Regions from separate parts of the Planococcus notacanthi genome, predicted to be linked through region 1. Evidence: predicted binding sites of a transcription regulator. Region 1 holds the regulator's gene; each other region holds the start of a gene.

Region 1 (4,318 bases):
GAGCTGCGCCCATTGGCAATCCTGGATGACCAGAATTTGCTTTTTCGATTGCATCGATGGAAAGTGTACGAATTGTTGTCACTGCAAGTTGATCTGCGTGGGTTGACATAGTAACATCCTCTCTCAAACAAAAATATAATCCCTTTCTAGTTTAGTCAACAATAGAAAAGAATACAATGAAAAAGAGAATAAGTATTTAATTCAAATACTTATTCTCTCGAATATTTTTGACCTTTTCTGGTGTTACATCGTTCCCATTCGGGTCAATTACTTTTACATTTTCAATTGTTCCACGCATCGTTTTACGGAACGTTTGCAAATATTCCTGGCGCAAAGAAGATTGTTCTTTTGCTTCTTCTTTGGATAATCCAGTCGTTTTCGATTTACGTGATAGTTCATTAATTCTAGTTAATTTGTCTGGTGATAACATAGACATCCACCTTTCTTCTTTTCATATGGTACAAAAAAAGTAAGGTTTCTGCAATGTTTTAGTCTTTCATCAGCTTTTCGTATTCCTTATATCGCCGATGAACCGTCGCCTTGCTCGCTTGGTAGCCGAATCCTTGCAGGGTTACAGCAATTTCACTGAAAGTCAGCCCATTGGTTTTCAGGCTGACAATTTGATCGATAGGCAAATCCAAGCGTTCCCGTCCATCAGGATTGCCTTTGCCTTTTAGATTTTTTTCCGGTTTATAGCCATTTTCCACAGCGCGTTTCATGCCCCGCTTGATTTTGGCATTATGTATTTTGCGCTGATATTCTTCAACGATTGCCAGAATTTCAAGCACCATGTCATCCATATCATTAAGGGCTATTGGCCCCATATCCGATAAGGTATAAACTTCCACGCCATATTTCTTCATGACATGCAAAAGAGCAATACGTGCATGCCCTCTGCCCAAACGCGTTTCATCCTGAATAAAAACGGCATCGATTTTTTCTGCCTTGATGCAATTAAGCATTTCAAGCAGACCGTCACGATCCATTTCGTATCCACTGTGCTGATCGGTGTATACACCATCCACTTTATAAGATTGTTCAAACGCAAATTTCATCAGTTCTTCTTCCTGTCTCTCAAGGGAGGATTCCTGCGTATCTTTGGTCGTGCTGACACGGCAATAAATTAATGCATTTTTCTTCATTCAGCATCACCTGCAAATTTAATGGTCTCATCAGGAGCAAATTTCAATTGGTCGCTTGGAATCTTAAGGGATTGTCCTGCAATGATTTTTGGAGTAGAAAGGTTGTTTTCTTTCATAATCTCCTCTATCCATTCATGATGGGGAGTCGCGCCACTGAAAGATTCAGCTAAAGTCCAAAGCGTGTCGCCTTCTTCTATTTCAACTTGGCTCATTGATGTACTGTTTGTATTATGGGACAGTATTGCGTAAAAAGTAAATACCACAATTAATGAGAAAAATGCGATAAGATAAGAATTTTGTCGAATGAATGTCATTTGAACCGCCTCCTAAGAATTTATGTTCGGAATGTATGTTCTCATATTAATGCGAACAGGTGTTTTTGTCAAGAATAAAATTCGAACCTATGTTTGCATTTCAATGCCCGAGTTGGTATACTATTGGTAGAAATCAAGTAGAATTACTCAAATGAGGTGAAACTGTTGAAAAAAGTATCCAAACGCCAGGAAGACATTCTGTCATTTATAAAAGAGGAAGTTCGGCTGAAAGGCTATCCGCCATCCGTACGCGAAATCGGTGAGGCAGTCGGTCTTGCATCCAGTTCGACTGTACATGGGCATTTAGCACGTCTTGAAAGCAAAGGCTTGATCAGACGGGATCCAACCAAGCCGAGAGCCATTGAAGTAATAAGCACTGACGAAGCGTTAATCGATAAAAGTCCGGTATTGCATGTTCCTTTAATCGGTAAAGTAACTGCCGGTGTTCCTATTACAGCAATTGAGAACGTGGAAGAGTATTTCCCGCTTCCGCAAAGTTATGGCACTGAAGATGATCACATCTTCATGCTGGAGATCATGGGTGAAAGTATGATCGAAGCCGGAATTTTGAACGGAGATTATGTAGTGGTTAAGCAGCAGCAGACCGCGGATAATGGGGACATTGTTGTCGCAATGACGACTGAGGATGAAGCAACAGTTAAACGCTTCTTCCGAGAAGAAAATTATTTCCGTCTTCAGCCTGAAAATTCATCGATGGATCCGATCATTGTAGACCAAGTATCGATTCTTGGTAAAGTTGTAGGCGTTTATCGCCAAATCCATTAAAAAAACCGGGGAAATCCCCGGTTTTTTTAATGGATATTTTTATTATGTAAACAATTTCATTTTAGCGTTTATGGCAGTTGAAAGCTAAAATTACAGGAATTCTCATTCTCCTACTATACTCTTCATCAGAACTGAAATTTTGACGCTCGGGCTTCCCTTCCCGAACATTCGTTACGCTAAATCCCGCATTTGTCAAAGAGGTAAAATAGCTTTCAATGGTTCGGTGATACTTGACGACAATTTTATCGATCCACGGTTCGTGCCGTTCTCCTTCTTTAAAGTAATCGTCCACCAGCCAATTGCTTCTTTTTTCTCCTGACATTTTACTTGAAAAAGATGAGGTCGTCAGTGGATGCTGCACACTAAACACAAATTTCCCCTCAGCTTTTAAGGATTCATATACATTTCGGAATAGTTCGTCCACTTCCGGTAAATAATGGATGGCTAGTCGAGAGGAGACGATGTCATAGGTATTTTCAGGAAAAACAAATGACTCCATAATTGCCAATGTCAGATCGGCATTGGCACCCTCCAAATTTGCAGCCGCTAAGTCGATCATTTCTTCAGACCCTTCCACACCATGATAATAATGCGCTCCTGCTTCCAACAGTTCTTTTCCGAATAAAGCATCTCCACATCCTAAATCGAGTATATCCTGGTTTTGAAAGTTGCCAAGCAAGCCATAGATTATTGGTTTTTCAATGCTGTTATTAGGGCTCTCCGTCCGATTTCTTCTTTGCAGAAAATTCTTCAAAAAATCTTTTTCCTCGTAAGCACTCGATCCTCTGAACTCCATTCATTTGCCTCCCAATTGAATTGTCATGCAAAAAATCTTTTAAAAAAAGGAGTTGCGCAAGCAACACCTCAAGTGCAGCTTGCCGAGAAAAAATCTTCTACAGTTCGCTGACGATAATATATTTAACTAAATTGATAGTAATGCGATAAATATTGCCTGTTTGTTCATCTGAAATTTCATAAGTGCCATTGGAAGGAATCTTGCTTAATGCCGATTCTTTATCTACAGCCTGGACATTGTGTACGATGGTATTGCCTTGATCAAAATAAAACTCTACGCGAAACGGTTTCATGCAATAGCCTCCTTTAAACTTTTACTTTATCTTCGTGACTCAGTTTAGCATATATCCTTTATTATTGCTGTTTGTATAATTCCTTGTATACGATCACTTTCAGGGCAAGCAGCTCTTCTTCATTCAAATCCTCTTCAAGCTTCTGAATCACTTCGTCTGCTGACATCGTGCCATCTTCAATTCCCGATTTCATTTTAGCCAGATCCGCAATGCCGACCTTTTTGATGACTGTACCCGCTGCATCTCCAGTTGTTTCAAATGGCAAAGGCATACTCTCTTCCTCTGCAATTTTGGCTTCTTCTACATATTCAAGCATTTGTGGATCACTTTCAACATATTCCACCACTTTTTCCATTTGCCCGTTGTTCCGAAGCTCTTCTGTCGCCTCGGCAACCAGCCGGTCGGTCGACAAATCGGGTCCGATAACATATGTGCCAATGCCTGCAAACGAAAAGAAGATTAAAAAAACAATGATAGACATTAAAAAGCGCATAGCCGATTCCCCCTCCGTTTTTAGACTATTATAACAGTAGACGCAAAAAAGTGTATAAAGTTACCAAAAAAGAATAACCTCGCAGTTCGTTCTTTGCAGAACGGACGACAAGGTTATTTCTTTTACTCAAGCATGTTCATCAATTAATCATCGTTTCTGCTGCTCAGCAATCCACCAGTCAATGTGTTCTAAATTAAAGATCACAGTGTCTTGGAATGCTTTGCGGTGCGGAATCTTTCTTTTCGACATTAAATCTGTAATCTGCTCTGCAGCCAATGGATAATTCACTGATTCCAAATATTCTACAAGATTCGAAAGTCCTTGGATTTTCCTCAAATTAATCGCCTCCCACAAAATCCTTCTTCTTTCAAGAGAAAGAAAAATTCAGTATGAGTTATTAACTTTTCAGGCTGCAACTAATTATAACCTTAATTCGCCGGCTGTAAACTATAAAAAAAGGTATTCTTCGCATACTCTGCATATTTTCATCATAAA
Region 2 (4,318 bases), on a different contig from region 1:
GGTGACAAGCCTTCGATCAAATCGACATCCGGCTTATCCATCTGTCCTAAGAATTGGCGGGCATAAGAAGACAAAGATTCTACATAACGCCGTTGTCCTTCAGCATAAATCGTATCAAATGCTAATGATGATTTGCCTGAGCCCGAAAGCCCGGTCATGACCACAAGTTTATCGCGCGGAATGACAACGTCTATATTTTTTAAATTGTGCGCACGTGCGCCTTGTATCCGTATTTCCTGATTTTTCAAGTTTCATCACCCTTCCGCTTTCAATTCAAGCACTGTATCGCGCAGCTCTGCAGCCCGTTCGAAATCAAGCGCTTTTGCCGCTTCTTTCATCTCTGTTTCAAGCAGCGTAATCAGCTTCATGCGATCTTCTTTGTTGAGCTTTTTGCCCGAAACCGCTTTTGAAACATATTCCTCGGACTCTTCCGCTGCAACAGTGGCACGGATGACATCACGGATTTTCTTCTGTATGGTGACTGGCGTAATGCCATGTTTTTCATTATATGCAGCTTGAATCGTACGGCGGCGGGTGGTTTCATCCATCGCCTTTTGCATGGAATCCGTCACTCTGTCCGCGTACATAATGACGTGTCCATGTGCATTTCGTGCCGCCCGTCCCATTGTTTGGATAAGGGAGCGTTCCGAACGAAGGAACCCTTCTTTATCAGCATCCAAAATGGTCACTAAAGATACTTCCGGGATATCCAATCCTTCACGCAACAGGTTAATCCCGACGAGCACATCGTAAACGCCCATCCGCAGTTCTCTTATGATTTCGATCCGCTCAAGCGTTTTGATCTCAGAATGCAGGTAATTGACTTTGATGCCGGCATCTTTCAAATAGGCTGTTAAATCTTCGGACATTTTCTTGGTCAATGTCGTTACCAGTACGCGCTCATTATTCTCTGCACGCTGGCGAATTTCATACATCAAGTCATCTATCTGCCCTTCAATCGGACGGATTTCGATGGTCGGGTCAAGCAATCCGGTCGGACGGATAATCTGTTCAACCATTTCCGGAGTATGTTCCATTTCGTAAGGGCCTGGCGTTGCCGATACAAAAACTGCTTGGTTAATATGCTCTTCGAATTCATCGAACGTCAATGGACGATTATCCATTGCTGAAGGCAGACGGAAACCATAATCAACCAATACTTTTTTCCGTGCCTGGTCACCATTGAACATTCCGCGTACTTGCGGCAGCGTTACATGGCTCTCATCCACGACCAATAGAAAGTCCTCTGGGAAATAATCAATCAATGTATAAGGCTGTGCGCCTGGTGGGCGAAGCGTCAAATGGCGGGAGTAGTTTTCAATGCCGGAGCAGAAGCCCATCTCACGCATCATTTCCAAGTCATAGCGCGTACGCTGTTCTAAGCGCTGCGCTTCCAGCAATTTGTCTTCGGCGCGCATTTCTTTCAGGCGCGCTTCCAATTCCTCTTCTATGTTTGCTATCGCTTTAATCATTTTGTCTTCACGTGTTACGAAGTGGGATGCCGGGAAAATGGCAACATGGTCGCGTTCGCCAATAATTTCACCCGTTAATGCATCAACTTCACGAATCCGGTCAATTTCATCACCAAAAAATTCGACGCGCAAACATCTTTCGTCACGTGAGGCCGGGAAGATTTCAACAACATCTCCACGAACGCGGAAAGTTCCGCGAATAAAATTAATGTCGTTGCGCTCATATTGAACATCCACTAGCTTCCGCAACAACTGGTTGCGTTCGATTTCCATTCCTTTACGCAAAGAAACGACCAATTCGCGGTATTCCTTCGGTGAACCAAGGCCGTAAATACAGGATACCGATGCAATGACGATGACATCGTCCCGCTCAAATAAGGAGCTTGTCGCTGAGTGGCGCAGCTTGTCGATTTCGTCATTGATGCTGGCATCTTTTTCAATGAACGTATCCGACTGAGGAACATACGCTTCCGGCTGATAATAATCGTAATAACTGACAAAATACTCTACTGCGTTATCAGGAAAAAATTCCTTGAATTCGCTGTAGAGCTGACCTGCCAATGTTTTATTGTGGGCCATGACCAGCGTCGGCTTTTTGACCTGCTGAATGACATTCGACATCGTATAGGTCTTACCTGTTCCTGTCGCTCCCAATAAAGTCTGACAACGCTTGCCGTTGATGATGCCTTGCGTCAATTCGGCAATCGCCTGCGGTTGATCGCCGGCCGGTTCATAGGGAGCTTGAAGATTGAATTCCTGTTTCATGATAAGACGTCCTTCCCTTATTTCGTTACTTCTACTTTAACATATGCCCTAAAAAACCACTAACAAAAAGCGAACGTATGTTTTTTATAAGGAAATCCGCAAAAAAAAGACAGTCCACAGACATAAAGCATAAACAACCTCTTCTCTCGCCACTTTCTATTTTTGAAAACAAAAAAGGAAGCCGGTTGGATTCCCGCTTCCTTTTTTATGGCTTTTTTACAGCCATTTATTCTGTTTCTTCATGCTGCAATGTCTGTAATTGAGCAGTATATATAGTAAATGCTTTTTGATCTTTGTTATCCAGGGCTTCGTCGATTAGGGCCATAAGCTGTGCTTCTTGTTGGGAGCGGTGCACATGTTTCAAGAACAGATCCAAATAGATGTCGTTCAGCAGTTTTTCCGCTTCCGTGATTTTTTTTGTTTGAGCCATCGCTTTCATGAAATCAGCATAAGAATAATAGTTTTCCATTCTTCTTCACCCCGAATGCTTTTCATTAGTATACATGAAGCAAATAGAAAAAATCAAGATTTATTTGAAAATTCCAACCAAATAGAAAATATTTTATTTTCAATCTAATGTGCATTGTGCAATTTCCATTTTTCATTATAATAAGGTATGTAAAGTAAATTTAGGGGGTTATTCTTCATGAGCAAAAAGAATCACAGGCCGCTTTCTTATACAATCTGCGCAAATACGTATGCCCTTTTACCCTATACGGATGGACATCGCACCTGTCTGCGCGTAATCGAAGACCGTAATGAATTTGTGGTTGAAGAAACGGTTTATAAAACAGTGACCACTTCCTGCCGGTTCTACCGTGCCTCTCTTGAAAGCGCCACTCTTTATGCCCAAAAAGCGGTCGGCGTAAAACATAAGCCACCCATCATCATTGGTGAGTATTATGGCAATCCGCTTATTTTCTTCCCGACACACTCTCCAAAGAATAAGGAATGCGTCTGGTTCAATTATGACGCCATTGACCTCATTGAAAGTGACAGCAGCGGCAAAGGCAGCATTATCTACTTAAGCAATGGTGAAACCGTATATTTGGATGTCTCGCCTATCGCTTTGCGAAATCAGCATTCATTTGCCGGATCCCTGCGCCGGTATTTCAAAAAAGCTCAACGAGTCCATAACCATCCGATGGCTTATGTGACAAAACGGACGTTTGCTCCACGTAAAGAACAGCCGCGGGATTGACTGCCTTTCCAAGATTGCACTCTCTTTCAGTAAATACAAAACTCCCTTGCTGCGCAACGCCTCCATATCCCACCTTATGCATATGGACCTTCGCTTTCTCCAGCTTTTTCACAAGACGTATTTCCGCTCCATCCACTAGCTCCAGATCATCAGCGAATTAACTGAAAAGAGTTGCCGCCTGCAGTCACTAAATGTGAAGGCAGGCGGCAACTCTTTATTGTTTCATGCATCTCTAGAAAAAATTTAACTATTATGTTGACCTTATTTGATCGACCGGTACACCCATAAGGAGCCGACGAAAAATACCGACGAAACCCAAAGGTAAGGTTCGTTCCAGAACCAGATTGAAATGGACATCCCCGAAAACGATAGAATGGTGAATATTCCAGCAAACATCCGGGATTGCAGATTTCTGCGGTGCTCCCGTTCCCGGCCGTCCCGATTTTCAAGGTAATGGCGCATCCGTTCAGGCTCTTCCAAATAGTTGATGACTTTCTGCGGCAATACCCGCAACGGACCCGTGGCATTCAACACCCAACGAAGGACATCTTCTTTGCCAAAGAGGCCTTTGCCTTCTTTTTGTGAAGAAGCCCATTCCAGGATTCGTGGACGGGCAAGCGCCAACAGATCCACATTGGGATCCAAAACATGAAGAACGCCGACGAATATCGAGGCCGCTCTGCCAAAAAAGGCAAATTCCGCGGGCAATTGAACCGGTTGGGTCCGAACGATTTCCTGCATGTCGTTGAGCAGGCGTTCCACAACAAAACTGTCCATCTGTGACAGCTCATTGGATTCATAGGCTGTGACGAGCCGTGAAATAGCATCTCCTAGAATTTTACGGTCCGCCTGCGGCAAAAGAAACCGCAGCTCTTCAAGC
Region 3 (4,318 bases), on a different contig from region 1:
TATTGGTTGTCCGCAGAGACCAAGAAGACTTATTTACCGAAAACTAAACAGCAACCTTTCCCTAAAAAACAATAAGGGAAAGGTTTTTTTATGATCTTTTTTCCTACTTTACCTTCCGCTACTTTCTTCCTCCAGTAAATCTACTACCAAAAAAAGCAAATAATCACCAAAGTTTTATCGCCTTCAATTAATATTTCACCAAAATGTCATATTTATATTAAAAATCATTGTTTTAGCGCCCTTTATCAGACACTTTGTCATTTTAGCAGTCAAAATGATAAGAAACTGTAATAATAAAGACGTTTATGTGGTGTTACAATGGGTCTGCTGGATTTTTCATTTGGCAACCGCCAAGAAAAATCAATCGACTCATAATAATTTTTCACGATAATTATAAATAGCCACGGAAATCGAAAGGAGCACAAGAGTTTGAAACCATTAGCTAAATGTCTGATGATCGCATTATCGGCTTTACTGGCGCTAACCATGTTCTTACCAACTGCAAGCGCTGATAAACTAAGTGATTTAGAGAAAAAGCAACAAGAAATTCAACAGAAACAAAGTGAATTGAACTCCGGGATTCAACAGAAAACCAACGAAATCTCCCAAAACCAATCCACACTCGAAAAAATCATCGCAAAAATCCGCGAGTTAGATAACCAAATCATCGAAACACAAACCAAAATCGACGTTGCTCAAGCAGAAATCGATCAAACAAAAATCGAAATCGATGAATTGAGAAAGTCTATTGAAGAATTGGAAAGAAAAATTGCAGAACGTGAAGAGCTTTTGAAAGAACGCGCACGTGCTATTCAGTTGAGCGGAGGTTCAGTTGATTACATAGATGTACTTCTTGGAGCAAACAGCTTTGTAGATTTCATTGACCGTTTTTCAGCAGTCAACATCTTAATCGAAGCGGATCGCGAAATCATGCGTGAGCAAGCAGCCGATAAAAAACTTTTAGCTGAACAAAAAGCGGAAGTGGAAACGAAACTAGCTGAACAGGAAGCCAAAAAGGCCGAATTGGTCAACTTGAAAAATTCACTTGATGCACAGAAAAACGAACAGGCTCAGCTTGAGAAAGATTTGAAAGCAGAGCAGGCACGCTTAGCTAACGAAAAATCATCGCTGCAAGCAGAACATGCGAAAACGATGAACATCAATGCAGACCTCGAGAAGAAAATTGGCGCAGAACAAGCACGTCTTGCGGAAATTGCCAGAAAAGCAGAGCAGGAACGATTGGCTAAAGAAGCCGCAGCACGCAAAGCGGAAGCTCAACGCCAGGCAGCAGCGTCTGCATCAGCACCTGCTTCAACTGTTACACAAGCTTCGGTATCTTCAAAAGCCGGCAGCTCAACATTTATCCTTCCTTCAACAGGACGCTTCACTTCTGGATTCGGTGGCCGTGACATCGGTGCCGGAGCAGAATCACACCTTGGAATGGATATCGCGAACTCACCTGGAACACCAATTGTTGCCGCAGCGAGCGGTATGGTGTCCTACGCCGGCAATATGGGCGGATACGGAAACGTGGTCATCCTGACACATTCCATCAACGGCCAGACACACGCTACCGTTTATGGCCACATGAGCTCGATCAATGTATCTGTTGGACAATCAGTTGGACAAGGCCAGCAAGTGGGCGGCATGGGTAACACAGGCCGTTCTACAGGCACACACCTTCACTTTGAAATTCACGTAGGACCTTGGAATGGCGCACGTTCAAATGCGGTCAATCCTGCTCCTTACGTTCGATAACATGTTAAAAAACCGGCTTCTCTCAGGAGATGCCGGTTTTTTCTTTCTATTTTTCTCTATGTAGCAGTTTAATCGTTTTGGATGCTTCGATTGAATATTTTTCTTAATGATCGATTTGTATACTGCCGTTCTCCATAATTTGGATCGGTTGATAGCTATTTTTAAACTCAATTCCTATATATCCAGTAGAGTTCAAGTCCGATATCCCTTTTATATAGGCCTCTTCGTCTGTAATTAACCGATAGAAGAAACACAATCCATCACTGGTATCTGAAGACTCTTCAAATACAAATTTCTCTCCATACTTCTCTTCAAAGAATTTTATCGCTTCTTCGTGAGTAGTAAATAGCGGAAATTCGTTTTCTTCCTGCTTGCTGATTCTATGCATTTTTCTCCTCCTAAGATTCAAGTTTACTTTAACTGCATCTTTTTATTACGATAATTAAGATATAGATACAAAGAATTTATCATTCAATCAAGCATATGTATAGATGTAATCATACCGATTGGCAGTCGCCGCTCGCCGAACGCATCTTCATAGGTAATGGTCCACCGCTCTTGGTCCAGCTTTTGAATTATGCAACGGTGATAGTGGAAATGACGGTCCTGCCAGGATTGAATAAATACCATGCACTGCCGTTCGCAGGCTACTATCAGCATACCAATGATAGCCCTTTGTTCATCGGCGCTGAGCATCGGCTGCGGATCATTAATGGAATTCCATGCATGTTCCGATACGAAAAGGCCATCCCACCTTGTTTGTCTTCTTTCATTTTTTTTGCCGGTAATGCTTCTTTGCTCCATATCTTACACTCCCTTTAATAAGAACATTTGTTCTTATTATACCCATTTAAAAGAGGAATTGCTCTATTTTAGAGAAGTTTTTTTATTTTGAAGAAGAACTGCAAAAAAAGAGAAGAAGGTTTTCAGTTTCCTCTCTTTCAATACTTTTCAATATGTTAGTTTTGTTCTTCATTGATTTCTACCAACTCTTCCAGCGAATGGATTTCAGCCTCTGGAATCTCTGCGAATTCTTGCATTAAGCTTTGCTGATACTTGTTTTTTCGATAATATTTTTTCAGTAAGTTATTCGCAATCGAGAAGATCCACGTGGACAGTGTGGAATGGTTATTAAAAGACGCTATACTTTTACACGCTTCATAAAAGGTATCGTGGCAAAGGTCTTAAGCCGCCGCCTGTTTGCCTGTCTTCGCATAGAAAAACGCATAGATTTTTGGGTGAAGTTTTTCGTATTCTTCATTAAGCTTATTCATCACTGCCCTCGCTTTCTTGCTGTTCTTAGTATTAATACCTCAAGCATTTATTTCGTTACAAAATCCTTTAAAAAATTTTCTTTCCCTTATCATTCCATAGATTTTTCCCATCTTTAGTTCTATGAATATTTTTTTAATTAAAATCAAAACTAGTAAAGGATGGCCTTTAAGAAACAAAAAAAAGAACTTCAGTGCAGCACTGAAGTCCTCTGCATAAACAAAAAGAAGAGAGAATGTAGTCGATCCACATCTTCTCCCCTCTATCCATGTCTAATAGTTTTTATGCAAAATCCCTTTTATACTGGACAGTCAGACAGATACCGCCAGCTAAAAATGCCAACGAATATTTAAACAGGAAAAAGATTGTCCACATATACTCTTTCGGAAAGATGATGTCACATAAAATGATGGCCAACAGCATCCAGTAGCAGCTCTTTAAAGACAATTGATTTGTCCGTTCATCGCTTTCCCCCATCTTCTTATAAGACACATAAAGAAGAATCAGACTGCCCATGAGCAGTAAAAACCCAATCCCGATGAGAATATTCCAATTCCCAGTAGATTGTTCAGCCCAAGCCCTAAAAGGATCGAAAATAGCGTGATGGATATTCGCGAAAAAATCATTCGTTTTGACCATCTCCTTTTACATAAGTAAATACATCGTTTACATCAACCTTAAAAAAGTCGGCAATTCGGAAAGCTAACAGCAAGGTTGGAACATAATTCCCTTTTTCCATAACAAAGATGGTTTGTTTGGAAACTCCCACTTTTTCCGCTAATTCTTGCTGGGACATTCTGGCGAGCACCCGATATTCATAAACCTTATTGGATATCGAGTCCCCAAAATCTTTCTTCATGATCATCACCTCTTAGAAAATATAATAAATAAATTCTTTATAAAAGTAAAGTAAACTTATACTTAATAAAATAATATTTTTATTTCTTGCTATTATTACATAAGAATCCGTATATGGTTCTTCAATAAAAACACATGAAAACCCGGCATCTTTTTCAAGATGCCGGGTATTCTTCTTTCTATTCTTTTCCTCCGTACAATTGTTGAAGTTCTTCTTCTTTCATTGTAAAGCGGTGTTCTTCTGCAGGAAAAGCGCCGGTTTTTACTTCGTCGACGTACTGGGTCAGGCCGTCTTTCATCAAGTCCCCGGTTTCCGCGTAAGAATGCACGAATTTCGGCAAATGATGGGTTCCGTACTTCAGGACGTCGTGATAAACCAAGACTTGTCCGTCTGTTTCACTGCCGGCTCCAATGCCGATTACCGGTATCG
Region 4 (4,318 bases), 520 kb from region 1:
CCGGCTGCAGCACCGTGACGAAAGTGGGTTGCTGCGACATGGACAAATTGGAGGAATGGGGCAAAAAATACGGATTGAAACGGGAGTGGATGGATTTGCGGGGAGATTACCCGCATTTCGATCTTTTCGGCGATCGGCAACGGGAAATCTTGGAGACTGAAGGTTATCTGGAGCAATTAAACAGATTTCATCGGTAAAAAAACTCTTTATTCTACTCGAATTGCCGAAAGATGTGCGGACGAAAAGACTCGTGATTTTCGGGGGAATACGTGTAGCAATATTATTCAACTGATAAATTTTGTTGCAATTCCCAGGTTTTGAACATCTAAACCAGTCTGGAATTTGTCCGGAATACATCGAAAAAGCTGCCGTCAACTGTCAAAATCAAGACAGTTAACGGCAGCTTTTATGCTTATATGCATGAGAATGTATAAAACAACCAACTATTCATTCATTTAAGCGTTCTGTTTAGAGTATGAATAATCAAGTTCGTGCAGGTCATCATTAACCGTGACCTGAAGATCGTGTCCATCAAAATACCAGACATCGCTTTGTTCAATAAAGTAGGTGACTTGGTCTTCCTCCACCTGAACATCCATTTCATGGGGCTGATCTTTAGTGACGCCCAATGAAAATCCGGGCTGAAGCTTGCTTGCACCTCCGTAGCGGACAAAAAACCTTACCGACTCACCGGGAGACACTTCCATTTCTTCCTTAAACCAATTGAATGCGTCGTCACTGATTTTGATTTGCATATGGCACGTCCTTTCGCAGATGTTACCAGTTGATTTTTGGTTCTGTACCCGCACGGATTCTGGAAATATTAGCCCGGTGGCGGAAAATGATGAAAATCGCTAAAATGTAGATGACGACCATAAACAAGTAATCACCGGTGATCACTCCATAGATGGTGGTGTAGATGATGAACACCACGGCCAAGATGATTGAAGACAAAGACACCATTTTAGTGATTTTCAATGCAATCAATAGCACTGCAACTGCCATGATGAATAGTGGCCATTGGTAGCCCAACAGAATGCCGCCTGAAGTTGCAACTGCTTTTCCGCCTTTAAATTTGGCGAATACAGGATAGATATGGCCAATGACTGCAACGACCCCGAATATCAATGGATGGATATCAGTAGCAATGTACAGGGGAATCAATGTAGCAGCGGTCCCTTTCAGGATATCCAGCAGCGTAACGACAATGCCTGCTTTTTTGCCGAGAGTCCGGAATGTGTTGGTGGCGCCCAGGTTGCCGCTTCCTTTTGTGCGAATATCGGTATTGTAGAATAACTTTCCGATCCACAGAGCAGATGGAATTGAGCCGAGCAGGTAAGCTAATAGAATAGGAAGCAATGTACTCATGATAAACTCCTTTAAAACAACCTTATTTTGTAGTATCAGTTTACCATGACTGAAGATCTTTGAACAATAGATGGCAGATTATTCAACAGGCAAGACGAAATCGTGTATGATAGAATAAAAAGGACAGGTGATCATCTTGAACAATCCTAGCCGTGAAGAAATCAAAAACGTACTCGACAATGCGAAAACCATCGCTGTAATCGGGCTCAGCCCTAATCCGAGCCGAACATCCTATATGGTTTCGGAAGCTATGCAACGGGCCGGTTATCGCATTATCCCAGTTAATCCGCAGACAGATTCCGTACTGGGCGAAAAAAGTTACGCTTCTTTGAGTGATATTCCAGAAAAAGTGGATATCGTCAACGTTTTCCGGCGCAGTGAGTTTTTGGTAGATATCGCTGATGAATTTGTGAAAATCGATTGTCCAGTTTTTTGGACACAATTGAATGTAGTGGATGAAAATGTATTTAATCGATTGGCTGATGCAGGCTATACGGTCATCATGGACCGCTGCATCAAAGTGGAACACGCCATTTTGAAATAAGGCATTACCGCTAAGAGCGCCCAGCGCTCTTTTTCTATGAAGTTTGACAGATGGCCATAGAATAGAATACGATTAAGAGAGAGAATTATACGAACAGATGTTTGTTGGAGGGAATTAGATGGCTAAAATTCAAAGCACGGCATACAACGAAGAAGCGATCCAAGTACTCGAGGGCTTAGATGCCGTCAGAAAACGGCCGGGAATGTATATCGGTTCGACGGACACACGCGGACTTCATCATTTAGTCTATGAAATTGTTGATAACTCAGTTGATGAAGCGCTTGCAGGCTACGGAGACAGAATCACCGTTACGATCCACGAAGACAATAGCATCAGTGTCCGGGATTATGGACGCGGCATGCCTACAGGAATGCACCGCAGCGGCAAACCCACACCAGAAGTGATTTTGACGGTTTTGCATGCTGGAGGGAAATTCGGGCAAGGCGGCTATAAAACAAGCGGAGGCCTGCACGGAGTTGGTGCGTCAGTGGTCAATGCACTGTCCAAGTTTTTGGAAGTCACTATTTACCGCGACGGCAAAAAATACCGCCAACGTTTTGAAAATGGCGGCAAGCCGGTCACCACATTGGAAGAAATCGGTTCAACGAAAGAAACCGGTACAGTCATTCACTTTTTGCCGGATGACGCCATTTTTTCTGTAAGCAAATACAATTATGAAACATTGTCAGAACGTCTTCGCGAATCGGCTTTCTTGCTGAAAGGACTGAAGATCGAGCTGTTCGATCAACGGACAGAAGCCAAGGATGTTTTCCATTACGAAACCGGTATTGAGGCATTTGTCTCTTATTTGAACGAAGAAAAAGATGTGCTGCATCCAGTGGCTTATATCGAGGGGCAGCAGGATGAGATGGAAATCGAGTTTTCTTTCCAATTCAACGATGGCTATTCCGAGACGATTTTGTCATTCGTCAATAACGTCCGCACTCGTGACGGCGGTACACATGAAACCGGCGCAAAAGCAGCGATGACCCGAGTCTTCAATGATTACGCAAGAAAAATAAATCTCTTGAAAGATAAAGATAAGAACCTGGAAGGCTCGGATATCCGCGAAGGATTGGCAGCTATCGTTTCTGTCCGTATTCCCGAAGGGATGCTGCAATTTGAAGGACAGACGAAAAGCAAGCTGGGTACGAGCGAAGCACGGAGCATCGTCGATTCGGTCGTGTCCCAAAAGTTAATGTATTTCCTGGAAGAAAACGCCGATCTCAGCGCATCTCTGGTACGCAAAGCGATTCGGGCATCACAGGCTCGCCTGGCCGCCAGAAAAGCACGGGAAGACGCACGAAACGGCAAGAAACGAAAAAAATCGGATGCTTTGTTATCCGGTAAATTGACGCCTGCCCAATCCCGAAATGCTGCAAAAAATGAATTGTACCTGGTGGAGGGAGATTCGGCCGGCGGCTCTGCAAAACAGGGGCGCGACCGGACATTCCAAGCGATTTTGCCGCTGCGCGGGAAAGTCGTCAACACTGAAAAAGCAAAACTTGAGGAAATCATGAAGAACGAAGAAATCTCGACCATTATCCATGCCATCGGCGGTGGGGTATCTTCGGATTTTTCAATCGACGACATCGCTTATAACAAAGTCATTATCATGACGGATGCCGATACAGATGGTGCGCACATCCAAGTGCTGCTGCTGACGTTCTTCTTCCGCTACATGAAGCCTTTGATTGAAGCAGGCAAAGTCTTCATCGCCTTGCCCCCACTGTACAAAGTCTCCAAAGGCATCGGCAAAAAAGAAGTGATCGACTATGCATGGACAGAAGCCGATCTTGATGAATCCATCAAAAAAGTCGGAAAAGGCTATATGCTGCAGCGTTATAAAGGTCTGGGTGAGATGAACGCAGACCAATTGTGGGAAACCACCATGAACCCGGAAACACGGACGCTGATCCGCGTAACCATTGAAGACAGTGCCCGTGCAGAACGCGGCATCACGACGCTAATGGGTGACAAAGTGGAGCCAAGACGCCGCTGGATTGAAAACAATGTCGACTTCGGACTGGAAGAAGACAGCAATATTCTTGAAAATGATTTGATTCACGCTGAGGAGGAACTTGTATGACACAAACCGAACGATTTCAAGATTTGCCACTGGAAGAAGTAATCGGTGATCGGTTTGGCCGTTACAGCAAATACATCATCCAGGACCGTGCACTGCCGGATGCCCGTGACGGCTTAAAACCCGTTCAGCGCCGGATTTTATATGCTATGTACCACGAAGGCAATACCAATGATAAAGCGTTCCGGAAATCAGCAAAAACTGTCGGTAACGTTATCGGTAACTACCATCCACATGGTGACAGTTCGGTTTATGAAGCGATGGTTCGCTTAAGCCAGGACTGGAAGATCCGCCACATGCTCGTTGAAATGCACGGCAAC

What was found. The regulator LexA, encoded in region 1, represses DNA repair genes until DNA is damaged. The targets are predictions, from matches to a motif close to CGAACATATGTTCG.
Region 2: a site for LexA is predicted at 2,308-2,321, ahead of uvrB (excinuclease ABC subunit UvrB). Genes of this name have one in related genera too.
Region 3: a site for LexA is predicted at 2,583-2,596, ahead of QMA01_RS08240 (YolD-like family protein). Genes of this name have one in related genera too.
Region 4: a site for LexA is predicted at 2,003-2,016, ahead of parE (DNA topoisomerase IV subunit B). Genes of this name have one in related genera too.

Annotation. Positions count from the first base shown of each region.
Region 1 is NZ_JASDCQ010000001.1:600,525-604,842, reverse strand. Features, by position in the region: gene tkt (transketolase) at 1-109, opposite strand, end outside; gene QMA01_RS02815 (DUF896 domain-containing protein) at 197-430, opposite strand; gene QMA01_RS02810 (YneB family resolvase-like protein) at 489-1,142, opposite strand; gene yneA (cell division suppressor protein YneA) at 1,139-1,456, opposite strand; gene lexA (transcriptional repressor LexA) at 1,622-2,242, shown strand; gene QMA01_RS02795 (class I SAM-dependent DNA methyltransferase) at 2,304-3,038, opposite strand; gene QMA01_RS02790 (hypothetical protein) at 3,136-3,330, opposite strand; gene QMA01_RS02785 (hypothetical protein) at 3,392-3,823, opposite strand; gene QMA01_RS02780 (hypothetical protein) at 3,971-4,159, opposite strand.
Region 2 is NZ_JASDCQ010000005.1:74,460-78,777, reverse strand. Features, by position in the region: gene uvrA (excinuclease ABC subunit UvrA) at 1-248, opposite strand, end outside; gene uvrB (excinuclease ABC subunit UvrB) at 255-2,237, opposite strand; gene QMA01_RS15775 (IDEAL domain-containing protein) at 2,464-2,706, opposite strand; gene QMA01_RS15770 (competence protein ComK) at 2,884-3,438, shown strand; gene QMA01_RS15765 (ABC1 kinase family protein) at 3,700-4,318, opposite strand, start outside.
Region 3 is NZ_JASDCQ010000002.1:167,560-171,877, reverse strand. Features, by position in the region: gene QMA01_RS08255 (universal stress protein) at 1-47, shown strand, start outside; gene QMA01_RS08250 (murein hydrolase activator EnvC family protein) at 454-1,758, shown strand; gene QMA01_RS08245 (hypothetical protein) at 1,862-2,146, opposite strand; gene QMA01_RS08240 (YolD-like family protein) at 2,230-2,562, opposite strand; partial or broken gene QMA01_RS18210 (RNA polymerase sigma factor) at 2,718-2,930, opposite strand; gene QMA01_RS08235 (DUF2178 domain-containing protein) at 3,313-3,669, opposite strand; gene QMA01_RS08230 (helix-turn-helix transcriptional regulator) at 3,653-3,889, opposite strand; gene panB (3-methyl-2-oxobutanoate hydroxymethyltransferase) at 4,068-4,318, opposite strand, start outside.
Region 4 is NZ_JASDCQ010000001.1:1,118,075-1,122,392, reverse strand. Features, by position in the region: gene QMA01_RS05470 (hypothetical protein) at 1-197, shown strand, start outside; gene QMA01_RS05465 (HesB/YadR/YfhF family protein) at 456-755, opposite strand; gene plsY (glycerol-3-phosphate 1-O-acyltransferase PlsY) at 778-1,368, opposite strand; gene QMA01_RS05455 (CoA-binding protein) at 1,499-1,912, shown strand; gene parE (DNA topoisomerase IV subunit B) at 2,031-4,001, shown strand; gene parC (DNA topoisomerase IV subunit A) at 3,998-4,318, shown strand, end outside.